DNA from 3 places in the Moritella sp. 5 genome. Region 1 is predicted to be linked to each of the others. Evidence: predicted binding sites of a transcription regulator. Region 1 holds the regulator's gene; each other region holds the start of a gene.

Region 1 (4,224 bases):
TGACCTGTGTTAAATTAAAGTTAAATATTTGGCGTTACATTCGATTATTATTTTAATTCCCCCAACGTTGTTTCTCACTCCTTGTTATTCTTGAATTAAGGCGTTGAGTTATGTGTATTCATTTCACTCAGGATATTGTGTATGTCAGACCTTAGACAGCAAGCATTGGATTACCATGCGAACCCTAAACCAGGCAAAATTGCTATTCAACTTACTACGTCAGCAGAAACCGCTGATGATCTTTCTTTAGCATATAGCCCAGGTGTCGCAGAACCAGTGCGTGAAATTGCTGCTAACCCTGATGATGCTTATAAATATACGGCCAAAGGCAACTTAGTGGCGGTGATCACTAACGGTACTGCGATTTTAGGTCTCGGTAATTTAGGCCCACTGGCTTCAAAGCCGGTAATGGAAGGTAAAGCACTACTATTCAAGCGCTTTGCAGATATCGATTCGATTGATATTGAAGTGAAACACCGTACGACAGAAGAATTTATTGATACAGTTGCCAATATTGCCGATACATTCGGTGGTATTAATCTTGAAGATATTAAAGCGCCAGAATGCTTTGAAATTGAAAAAGCGTTAATTGCACGTTGTCAGATCCCAGTATTTCATGACGATCAGCACGGTACTGCAATCGTAACCGCTGCAGGTATGATTAATGCGCTAGATATTCAAGGTAAAGACATCACTGAAGCGGCTATTGTTTGTATGGGCGCTGGTGCTGCTGCAATTGCATGTATGGAATTACTAATTTCATGTGGCGCACAACGTGAAAAAATCTACATGTTAGATCGTAAAGGCGTGATCCACACACGTCGTGATGACATTAACGAGTATAAGCAACGTTTTGCTAATAATACTGATAAGCGTACATTGCAAGATGCAATTAACGGTGCTGACGTATTTGTTGGTGTATCAGGTCCAAATGTATTGTCTGCTGACGATGTTAAATTAATGGCCGATAATCCAATTATTTTTGCATGTTCGAATCCTGATCCAGAAATTAAACCTGAATTGGCTCACGCGGTACGTCAAGATTTGATCATGGCAACGGGTCGTTCTGATTATCCAAATCAGGTGAATAACGTACTGTGCTTCCCGTTTATCTTCCGTGGTGCATTAGATGCGCGAGCGAGTGTGATTAATGAAGCAATGAAAGTCGCGGCTGTACATGCAATTCGTGAAATTGCGAAAGAAGAAGTGCCACAGTCAGTATTAGTTGCGTCTGGTGCGACATCGTTAGAGTTTGGTAAAGAGTACATTATTCCAAAGCCAATGGATCCTCGTTTATTGCCACGTGTTGCACGTGCTGTTGCATTAGCGGCAGTTGAAACGGGTGTATCGCGTATCGATTTACCAGAGAATTACATGCTGTAACTAACCAGTATGATTTTCACAAACGCCAAGGTTTATCCTTGGCGTTTGCATTTCTAGGTTTATACTTGTATAAAGTTCTGCTATTTGCCCACATTTAAGGTTCCCATGTCTGAAGAATATGAAATTGAAGTTATCCCTGTTGTTGTTTCTGAAGAACCGATTGAATTATATAAGATCTTAAAAATCGAAAATTTAGTGACCTCGGGCAGTGAAGCGAAGAACTATATTGCAGACGGTTATGTGTATGTGAATGGTGAAGTTGAAACACGCAAACGTAAAAAGATCATGTTTGGCGATATCATTGGTTTTAATGGTGAAGCTTATCAAGTCATGTCTGCGGAAGAACTTGCAGAATACGATATTACTGATGAAGAAGAATTTGTGGACCCTGCAGCTTTAGAGTCTGATTCTGTAGCAACATATATTACAGAAAACGATGTTACTGAAGACTATTTCACAGGAAACAATACTGTTGAGCAAGATGTTGCTGTTGAACCCGAATTTATTGCACCAACACCAGTTGCTAAGCCTGTTGTCGACAGCATCCCTGAAGGTATCTGGGAGCAGCCTGAAAAGAAGAAAAAGAAAAAATCTGAAGCTAAACAAGTGAAAGTAGCTGAACCGAAACCGGTTGAGAAAAAGAAAAAAGGCCGCGCGGCTCCTTTTAGTTTTTAGTTTTTAGTTTTTAGATTTTAGATTTTAGATTTCACTTTAAGGTATTAGCAACAATGCGAGCTAGATAGCGCATTGTATATAGGCTAAATCAAAACAGGCACCTATAATTGGGGCCTGTTTTATAAAAGGTGAGCCTGTTTTATTTTCAGACGTTCTTTATTTAGCTCTCGTTAGTTAGTGACTAATCATCTTGTTCTAAATAATCATCAATATTAATGTCCAGTGCTAACATCTGTGCTTTAGCTTCTGCTGGTATGCTGTCTGGTTTGTCTTTTGTTAAATCTTCATCGGCAGGTAATGGTTGACCTGTGTAAGCATGTAAAAATGCCTCACACAACAACTCACTGTTGGTTGCATGACGTTGATTATTAATCTGACGGCGAGTTCTTTCATCTGTCAGCACTTTTAATACTTTCAAAGGAATTGAAACAGTAATCTTTTTAACCTGTTCACTCTTTTTCCCATGCTCTGCATAGGGGCTAATATACTCGCCGTTCCACTTCGTCATTTTTGACCTTTGCGTAAATTATTATTTATGAATAAGTAATAAGTCTACCTTTGAATTTGATTATTGGCAATCAGTATGTAAAGAGCTCTAGACGTCTGTTGACCTGTTGTAGCCTAATAGTGTATGTTTTGAGTTACTGGAAATATATTAATTCGATATTAAGTTCGGGAGAACGCATGGACGCAATTAAGCGCAGTATTCATAAATTTGGTGGCAGTAGTTTAGCTGATGCTACCTGTTATCGTCGAGTATTGACGATCATTAGCCAACATACCAAAGCACGCGATCTTATTGTAGTTTCTGCAGCGGGCAAGACCACCAACCAATTATTAGAATTATTACAATTAGCCGAAGACGGAGATCAAGCTGCATCGGAACGTCTTATTGCGACATGCGAGTATCAAACTAAGTTAATTGCAGAACTATTAGAAGGTGCCTTATGCACACAACTCACTTCTGCATTGCAAGATGACATTCATACTATAGGCCATTTATTAGAAACTACTCTTGATGTGTATGCTAAAAACCAAATTTTAGCGCATGGTGAGGTGTGGTCCGCTCGATTATTAGCAGCTTTACTGAGTCAAAGCGAACTACCAGCTAATGATTTAGATTCTCGCTTGTTTTTAACAACTGAATTAGCCGCGCAACCTGTGGTTGATGAAATGGTGTCTCGCCAAAAATTAGACTCGTGTTTAGCGACCCTGACTAATCGCGTTGTCGTGACCGGTTTTATTGCTGCAGATACACAACAGCGTACTGTGACATTGGGGCGAAATGGCTCTGATTATTCTGCGACCTTGTTAGCTGCATTAGTAGATGCTGATCAAACCACTATTTGGAGCGATGTTGCGGGGGTATTTAGTGCCGACCCACGTCGTGTAAAAGATGCTGAACTGCAAACTAAATTATCACTTGATGAAGCTGCTGAGCTCGCGCGTTTAGGCTCTCCCGTATTACATGCGCGTACATTACAACCTGTTGTCGAGAGTAAACAGCATGTGCAGTTACGTTGCAGTTATACTCCTGATGAGGGGTCAACCCAGATCCACCGTCGTTTACCAAAAGGTAAAGGGGCTAAAATTGTCACCTCGATTGATGATCTACATTTAGTGGATGTTGAGTTTAATCATGATACAGATTACCAGCAACAATATAATCAGTTAATTGCATTGTTAGCACAGCAGCAACTCTCTCCTATCTGTATCAAACGCCGTCCGACGGATTATAAGGTTAGATTTGGTTATACCGCTGAAATTGTTGAATTTGCACTTACTGCATTAGCAATATATAAACAGCAGCAATCTAATGTAACAGCCATTGAGCATGTGAGTGGTTTTTGTATGGTTGCGCTAGTGGGTTCTGGTGTAACCGATAATGCGTTGCAATCACATCAGTTTTATCAATTAATTTCAGAGCATAATCTGACATTTGTACAGACAGGTGAAAACCATTTAAGTATCTGTGCCGTTCTGCAGAAAGTGGTGTTAGAACCGTTATTGAAAGAGCTACATACGGCGTTATTTAAGCAGCCAAGACGCATTGGTGTGGTGCTGTTTGGTAAAGGAAATATCGGTGCTGGTTGGCTATCTTTGTTTGCGGAGCAAATGCATAAAGTTCCCGAACAACAAAATGTCGAACTGTGTTTATGCGGTGTA
Region 2 (4,224 bases), 160 kb from region 1:
TCTTCGGTAAAGCGGGCGCTCGTACAGAAATGCCTGGTTGTTCACTGTGTATGGGTAACCAAGCACGTGTAGGCGATAATACGACGGTTGTTTCTACTTCAACACGTAACTTCCCGAACCGTTTAGGTAATGGCGCTAACGTTTACCTCAGTTCTGCTGAAGTTGCTGCAGTAGCGGCGATTAAAGGTAAGATCCCAACAGTTGCAGAGTACATGGAACTGGCTTCTGAAATTGATGCAACAGCAGCGGATACATACCGTTACTTAAATTTCGATCAAATTGCTTCTTACATTGAGAAAGCGAACGAAGTGATTGTTCAAGAAGCAGTATAATTAACGCGTAGCATCCTTGGTGCTGAACTGTTAATTAAACAGAAATAGATAAAATAATAATGAAACGGCTCCCTCGATAGGGAGCCGTTTTTGTTTCTGTTGTTTTTTGTTACACTCCAGCGCTGAACAGCTATTATATTTATTAACTAATAAGAAGCAGGCATAACCGTGGATTTTGAATTTCGAAAAGATACCCTTACAGATACATACCGCGTCATCATATCAATGGAACAGACGGCACTAGGTAGTTGGATCCAAGGCACTTTAGGCACGGATAAGGCCACTATTGCGTTGATTCAAGCGGAAGTTGATTTATTAAAAGCACGTAAAAAACAAGAGTACCGTTTAGTTGGTGATGAGATGACATTAACCATGACGCAAGAAGATGTCTGTGCTTGTATGAATTCGGAGTTAATTGATACTGGCGAAGAGCTAGATGACGATATGAATTTTTATGATGCGGAAACTGTGGCAGTTTGTGGCTTGGAGGATTTTGAGATCATACTCCAAGCCTGGTTAGAATTCTTTAGTCAGCGTTAATCCCACTCTTCCGATGTGTAGCTAAATGTTGGTAATGACCATTTCCAATAAATAGCACACAAGCGCAGTGACACACCGAGGCAGAAGGCCACAATAAGATTGATATTGTGGTCAATACCAAACGTTTCTAAGCCCAGATAAAGTACCGCGACTAATAATGAGATACCCGCATAGATCTCTTTACAGAATACCACTGGGGTACGATTACAGAGTAGATCGCGTATTACCCCGCCACAAATACCCGTTATCATACCCGCCATAATAATCACGGTTGGGTGATAACCGAGTTTCATCGCTACATTACAACCAATAATGGTAAATGCTATCAAGCCTACCGCATCAAGTACTAAGAATAAACGGCGTAAATGATTCATGTGTTTAGCTATCAGAATAGTAAACAAACCTGCACATATGGTGATATAGACATAGTGGGGATGTTGGGTCCAAGATATTGGAAAATTACCCAATAACAGATCACGCACTGTACCACCACCAAGCGCAGTAACAAATGCGATAACAGCCACGCCGAAGATGTCCATATTACGGCGACCCGCCATCAATGCACCCGACATCGCTTCGGCAGTTATCGCGATTAAATAGATATAAGTTAGCATTATTGCGAACCCTTTAAGTTAACGAAATTTGGGGGGAGATATCCATTTAAAATATGCTTAGCTCCTTACAAGTTGGCGATCCTATACATAAACATTTTTATGGTCAACCTAAACTGAATTTGAGGTCAGGATTTTACTTCGACTTAGATTGTAAACTCTGTAATGCGGGATTAAATTTGTTGTAACACTTACAAAGGTTGCATAAATGGGTTAGACTTCTGGATGGCTAATGTATTACTTAAGGATGGGAATAATGCCGATTAGAATTAAAGACGGGCTACCGGCTGCGGAAATATTAGGTAATGAAAATATTTTTGTGATGCTAGAGTCACGAGCAACGAAGCAAGAAATTAGACCGCTGCAGGTTGTTGTTCTTAACCTTATGCCGAAGAAAATTGAGACTGAAAATCAAATTCTACGGTTATTATCAAATACGCCACTGCAAGTAAATGTAGAGTTATTGCGGATTGATTATCGTGCCTCTAAGAATACCCCCCAAGAACATATTGATGAGTTCTATCACGACTTTGAACGTATTCGTCATAATAATTACGATGGTTTGATCATCACGGGTGCGCCATTAGGCTTAGTCGGTCATGATGAAGTTGTGTATTGGCCACAAATCGAAGAGATCATTAACTGGTCGAAAACCCACGTGGTATCCACCCTGTTCTTATGCTGGGCTGCGCAAGCGGCATTAAAAGTCTTGCATGGTATTGATAAAAAAGTCCATGAGAATAAATTTTCTGGTGTCTATCCACAGCAAACATTCCACCGCCATAATCCATTAGTACGCGGGTTTGATGATGAATTTTCCGTACCGATGTCGCGTTATGCCAACTTTTCTGAAGAGATGTTTGCAGGTACAGACCTTAATATCTTAGCGGCGAATGATGAAACGGGTGTGTATTTAGCCGCATCAAAAGATTTCCGTCAGGTATTTGTAACTGGTCATCCAGAATACAGCGCAGATACTTTACACCAAGAATATATGCGTGATATTGCCGAAGGCGTTGAGGCCGGAGTACCGGCGAATTACTATGAAGGTAATGATGCTGAAAATGCCCCTCGTGTTACTTGGCGTAGTCATGGTAATCTGCTCTATAGCAACTGGTTAAACTATTATGTTTATCAACAAACGCCATATGACTTAAATGATCTATAAATGCAATGATCTATAGACGTTAGAGATTAGTATCAAATAATAAGACTCAGGACTGGGTCTGCAGTAAATTAAACGAGGGATCTTGTGGCTACTATAAAAAATAAACAGCAATTGGAACAGCAATTAAAAAAACGTATCATGCTTATCGATGGCGGCATGGGTACGATGATCCAAGACTATAAATTAGAAGAAGTAGATTACCGTGGTGAACGCTTTGCTGACTGGCATTGCGACGTCAAAGGTAACAATGATTTATTGGTATTAAGTAAGCCACAGCTCATTGCAGACATTCATAAAGAGTACCTCGATGCAGGTGCCGATATTCTTGAAACCAATACATTTAATGCCACTACTATCGCGATGGCTGATTATGATATGGAATCATTATCGGCAGAGATTAACCGTGAAGCGGCACGTATCGCACGTCAAGCTGCCGATGAAAAAACCGCAGAAAACCCAGACCGTCCCCGTTTTGTTGCTGGAGTATTAGGCCCAACAAACCGTACTTGTTCTATTTCTCCTGACGTAAACGATCCCGCTTTCCGTAATACTTCATTTGACCTTATGGTTGAAGCGTATATCGAATCAACCAAAGCCTTAATCGAAGGCGGTTCTGACTTTATTCTGATCGAAACTATCTTTGATACCTTGAACGCTAAAGCTGCGGTTTTTGCGGTGAAAACAGTATACGAAGAACTCGGTTACGAATTACCTATTATGATCTCAGGTACCATTACCGATGCCTCGGGTCGTACATTGACGGGACAAACCACAGAAGCATTTTATAATTCATTGCGCCATGCAGAGCCGATCACCTTTGGTCTTAACTGTGCATTAGGGCCAGATGAATTACGCCAATATGTCGGCGAACTCTCACGCATTTCAGAAAGCTATGTGACTGCGCATCCCAATGCCGGTTTACCGAATGCGTTTGGTGAGTATGACCTTAACCCGGAAGACATGGCTGAGCATATTAAGGAATGGGCTGAATCTGGTTTCTTAAATATGGTTGGCGGTTGTTGTGGTACCACACCAGAACATATTAAAGCTATGGCTGATGCGGTTGAAGGTATTAAGCCACGTCAATTACCTGAAATCGAAATTGCTTGCCGTTTAAGTGGTTTAGAGCCATTAACAATTTCTAAAGAAAGCCTGTTTGTTAACGTTGGTGAACGTACTAATGTAACCGGTTCTGCCCGTTTTAAACGTCTGATCAAAGAAGAAAATTATGACGAAGCACTACATGTTGCTCAGCAGCAAGTAGAGTCTGGCGCACAAATCATCGATATCAACATGGATGAAGGTATGCTGGATTCGTTGCATTGTATGCAGCGATTTTTAAACCTAGTTGCGTCAGAACCAGAAATATCGAAAGTGCCAATCATGATTGACTCCTCGAAGTGGGAGATCCTTGAAGCGGGTCTGAAATGCGTTCAGGGTAAAGCGATTGTTAACTCTATTTCATTGAAAGAGGGTGAAGATAACTTCCGCCGCCAAGCAACATTAATCCGCCGCTATGGTGCTGCGATGATCGTCATGGCTTTTGATGAAGATGGCCAAGCGGATACTCAAG
Region 3 (4,224 bases), 2.0 Mb from region 1:
CTCATTAAAAATACTGGTGGTTGATGACAGCCTGACAGCGAGAAAACACATCTGTCGCGTACTAAATAGCATGGGTATTGTGAATATCACCACAGCAGAGAATGGTGTCGAAGCACTGGAATATCTAGCACAAAATACATTCGATTTGATCGTTACCGATTACAACATGCCGGAAATGGATGGCAAAGAGTTAATTGAAAAGATCAGAATGAACCCAGAATTATCTTACTTGCCCATTTTGATGGTGACATCTGAAGAAGGCTGCGCCCAGTTAACCGCTGTAAAACAAGCTGGTGTCTCGGCACTATGTGATAAACCTTTTGATATTGATACGGTCAGAATGCTTGTGCAGCAGTTATTGAATGAACAATAGTACAGGTCTACTCGTAACTTGAAGACTGCTCTTAATATAGAGTAGATTCATCAAGGGGAATGAACTCACCAAGCTCATTCCCTTTTTAACCATTAAAAGACTATCCGTTCACTGCTTTTATCCCTTTCAACTGCTGAAATGAACTTTCTTTCGCATCTTTTAAAAACTCAACCATATATGGCATTTCAAGTTGTTCAATACGAATAGCCGCATATAGGGTTGTCCAACAACTGTCTTCGCCCAGTGGTTTTGCTAAAATATAATCTTTCTCTAAATACTCTGTTAACGCCCAATTTGGCAACGCTGCAACACCGCGCCCACTCGCCACCAGCTGTAACATCATGATGGTTAATTCCGCATGTCGAATGGCATGAGGGGAAACACCTGCAGGGTCTAAAAATAAATTAAAAATATCTAATCGTTCCTGCTCTACAGGGTACGTGATCAACGTTTCATCACTCAAATCCTCTGGATCTATATACGCTTTATCTGCTAAAGCATGATGGCGACTGACCGCAAGCATCGGCTGATAGCTAAACAGCGGTTCGTAATGAATACCGGATAATATTTGTGGATCAGAGGTCACCACTAAATCTACGTCCCCCCGCTTTAACGCTGGTAAAGGCGCAAAGCTAAAGCCCGAGGTTAAATCAAGCTCGACTTCAGGCCACTGGTCACGGAACACATCAATCGCCGGCATTAACCACTGAAAGCAACTGTGACATTCGATTGCCATGTGTAAACGCCCTGCATTACCCGATAATAAACGGCTAATATCGCGCTCAGTATTCGCAAACATAGGTAATACTGATTTAGCAAGTTTAAGCACCCTCTCCCCTGCTACCGTAAAGCGTAGCGGTCTTGTTTTTCGAATAAATAACGCCGTATTTAAACGATCTTCAAGATCTTTTATCTGATGTGATAACGCTGATTGCGTCATATAGAGGCTTTCAGATGCTTCGACTAATGAACCTGTCTTTTCTAATGCAATTATAGTTTTCAAATGCTTAACTTCGAGCATCGTTAATTCCCTTTTAAACGGATAGCTAAATTCAGCATAATGCCAACATCAATTAATTTCAACTTAATCAGTAAAAATATGAATTTGATTCATGTGAGATAATGTTCAATACTTTAGCCATCTAAACAGCTAAGCGTCTATACATTAAATTTACCGTTTTAATTTAAAATTTAAGACTCAAGCAAACAAATACATCTAAGAAAATGGAGTTAAAGATGGCTAAATCACACATATTAGGTTTCCCCCGTATCGGTGCAGACCGCGAATTAAAAAAAGCAATTGAGTCATATTGGAAAAATGACATCACCAAAGTTGAGCTAGAAACCGTTGGTAAACAACTCCGCGCTAAACATTGGCAACAGCAAATTGATGCGGGTTTAGACTTCATCACTGTGGGTGACTTTGCTTGGTACGACCAAGTATTGGCATTGTCAGCGACGTTAGGTGTTATCCCAGAGCGTCATCAAGAAGAAACGATCACCCTTGATACACTGTTTAATATGGCGCGAGGTTCTAGCCCTTGCTGTGGTCAACAAGCTGCGGCATGTGAAATGACGAAATGGTTTGATACTAATTATCACTACCTTGTTCCAGAACTAAACGAAGACCAAAATTTCGCATTAAGCTACAACCAACTTGTTGAAGAGATCCAAGAAGCAAAAGCACTTGGCTTCCCAATTAAAGCCAATTTGCTAGGTCCGGTAAGCTACCTCTGGTTAAGTAAAACCAACAGTGATTTTGATAAACTGGCATTACTACCTCAACTTGTTGAAACGTATAAGCAACTACTTGCTAACATAGCAACTGAAGGTGTTGAATGGCTGCAAATTGAAGAACCTATTCTCGTTCAAGATCTAACAAGCGAATGGCAACAGGCATTGACAACCAGTTACACTGAATTAGCGAAAGGTAGCAACAAACTACTACTCACCAGTTATTTTGGTGCGCTAGGTGACAATGCTGAGTTAGCATTCTCATTACCTGTTGATGGCTTCCACATTGATTTATCTCGTGCGCCACAGCAATTAGAGTCGGCATTAGCATTACTCCCTGATAACGCTATTTTATCTGCTGGTATTGTTAATGGCCGTAATATTTGGCGTAACGATCTTGCACAATCAATCAGCGCATTACAGCAAGCTAAAGCACAGTTAGGTGAGCGTTTATGGATTGCATCTTCATGCTCATTACAACATAGCCCCGTTGACCTAGATAATGAAACTAAACTCGATTCAGAGCTAAAATCTTGGTTAGCCTATGCGACCCAGAAATTGACGGAAATTAGCACGATCAATGCGCTTTTAAGCGGTGACAGTGCTGATAAATTAATAGCACAACTCACTGAATCAACAGCGGTAGTGTCATCTCGAGCTACATCATCTCGCATTCATAACGCCGCCGTTAAAGCACGTGTTGCAGCAATTACCGACCAGGATGCACAACGTCATAGTCAATTTACGCAACGCATAGTAAGCCAACAGCAAGAATTGAATTTACCATTATTTCCAACGACAACGATTGGTTCATTCCCACAAACCAGCGATATTCGTCAGACGCGTAATCAATTTAAACAAAATGTGATCAGCCAAGACCAATACATCACCAAGATGCAAGCAGAGATCAAAGATGTCGTAAAACGCCAAGAAGCACTCGGGCTAGATGTACTTGTACACGGTGAACCAGAGCGTAATGACATGGTTGAATATTTTGGTGAATTACTCGATGGTTTCGCATTCTCAAAAAATGGTTGGGTACAAAGTTATGGTACACGTTGCGTTAAACCACCAATCATCTTTGGCGACATCTCACGCCCAGCCCCAATGACAGTAGCTTGGAGCCAATATGCACAAGCGCAAACCAACAAGCTAATGAAAGGCATGTTGACAGGCCCAGTGACGATTTTATGCTGGTCATTTACCCGTGATGATATCAGTCGTGAAGAACAAACTAATCAAATCGCACTGGCTATTCGTGATGAAGTGGTTGATTTAGAAAAGGCTGGTATTAAAGTAATTCAAATTGATGAGCCTGCGCTGCGTGAAGGACTTCCACTGCGTCACAGTGAACAACAAGCGTATTTAGATTGGTCGACTAAAGCTTTCCGTATCAGTGCATCAGGTGTAAGAGACAATACTCAGATCCATACACACATGTGTTACTGTGAATTTAATGACATTATGCCGTCAATTGCCGCATTAGATGCGGATGTGATCACGATTGAAACGTCACGCTCTAACATGGAACTACTATCTGCCTTTACTGATTTTAGTTACCCAAATGATATTGGTCCGGGGGTTTATGATATTCACTCTCCAAACGTACCAAGTGTTGAATGGATGACACAGTTAATCACCAATGCCAGTGAATACATTGATGTGGCACGCTTATGGGTTAACCCTGATTGCGGTCTTAAAACACGTGGCTGGAAAGAAACAGAAGCAGCATTGAAGAACATGGTGACAGCAGCGCATAACTTACGCGATACATTCTCTAACTAAGCTAATATCTATTTTCTTACTAAAAAGGAGAGCAAGCGCTCTCCTTTTTTCGTCTATTTTGTATAAATTAGGTATTAATAATCTACAGCTGCACGCTGGCTAGTGATGCTTTTCATCATAGGTAACACAGCTTGATGTGCTGGGTGATCTTGATATACATCTAACGTTTCACGAGAATCGAGATCAGCAATTAATACTAAATCGTAAGAGCCTGCACCTTGCAGACAATCAATACCAACTTCCAAACGTTGTAACCCTGGAATCTGACCATTAAGCGCTTCAAGAGCTTCTTTCGCTAATTTAGCATTTGTGATTTTATCATTACCATTGGC

The links. The regulator MetJ, encoded in region 1, represses methionine synthesis genes. The targets are predictions, from matches to a motif close to TAGACGTCTAGACGTCTA.
Region 2: a site for MetJ is predicted at 1,698-1,715, ahead of metA (homoserine O-succinyltransferase). Genes of this name have one in related genera too.
Region 3: a site for MetJ is predicted at 1,509-1,526, ahead of metE (5-methyltetrahydropteroyltriglutamate--homocysteine S-methyltransferase). Genes of this name have one in related genera too.

What each region holds. Positions count from the first base shown of each region.
Region 1 covers NZ_CP056122.1:144,186-148,409, forward strand. The annotation lists gene HWV01_RS00645 (malic enzyme-like NAD(P)-binding protein) at 142-1,383, shown strand; gene HWV01_RS00650 (RNA-binding S4 domain-containing protein) at 1,489-2,058, shown strand; gene metJ (met regulon transcriptional regulator MetJ) at 2,240-2,566, opposite strand; gene HWV01_RS00660 (bifunctional aspartate kinase/homoserine dehydrogenase II) at 2,743-4,224, shown strand, end outside.
Region 2 covers NZ_CP056122.1:306,215-310,438, forward strand. The annotation lists gene acnB (bifunctional aconitate hydratase 2/2-methylisocitrate dehydratase) at 1-332, shown strand, start outside; gene HWV01_RS01430 (YacL family protein) at 501-872, shown strand; gene HWV01_RS01435 (trimeric intracellular cation channel family protein) at 869-1,486, opposite strand; gene metA (homoserine O-succinyltransferase) at 1,740-2,651, shown strand; gene metH (methionine synthase) at 2,736-4,224, shown strand, end outside.
Region 3 covers NZ_CP056122.1:3,136,302-3,140,525, forward strand. The annotation lists gene HWV01_RS13950 (response regulator) at 1-373, shown strand, start outside; gene HWV01_RS13955 (LysR family transcriptional regulator) at 474-1,394, opposite strand; gene metE (5-methyltetrahydropteroyltriglutamate--homocysteine S-methyltransferase) at 1,610-3,892, shown strand; gene HWV01_RS13965 (Dabb family protein) at 3,967-4,224, opposite strand, start outside.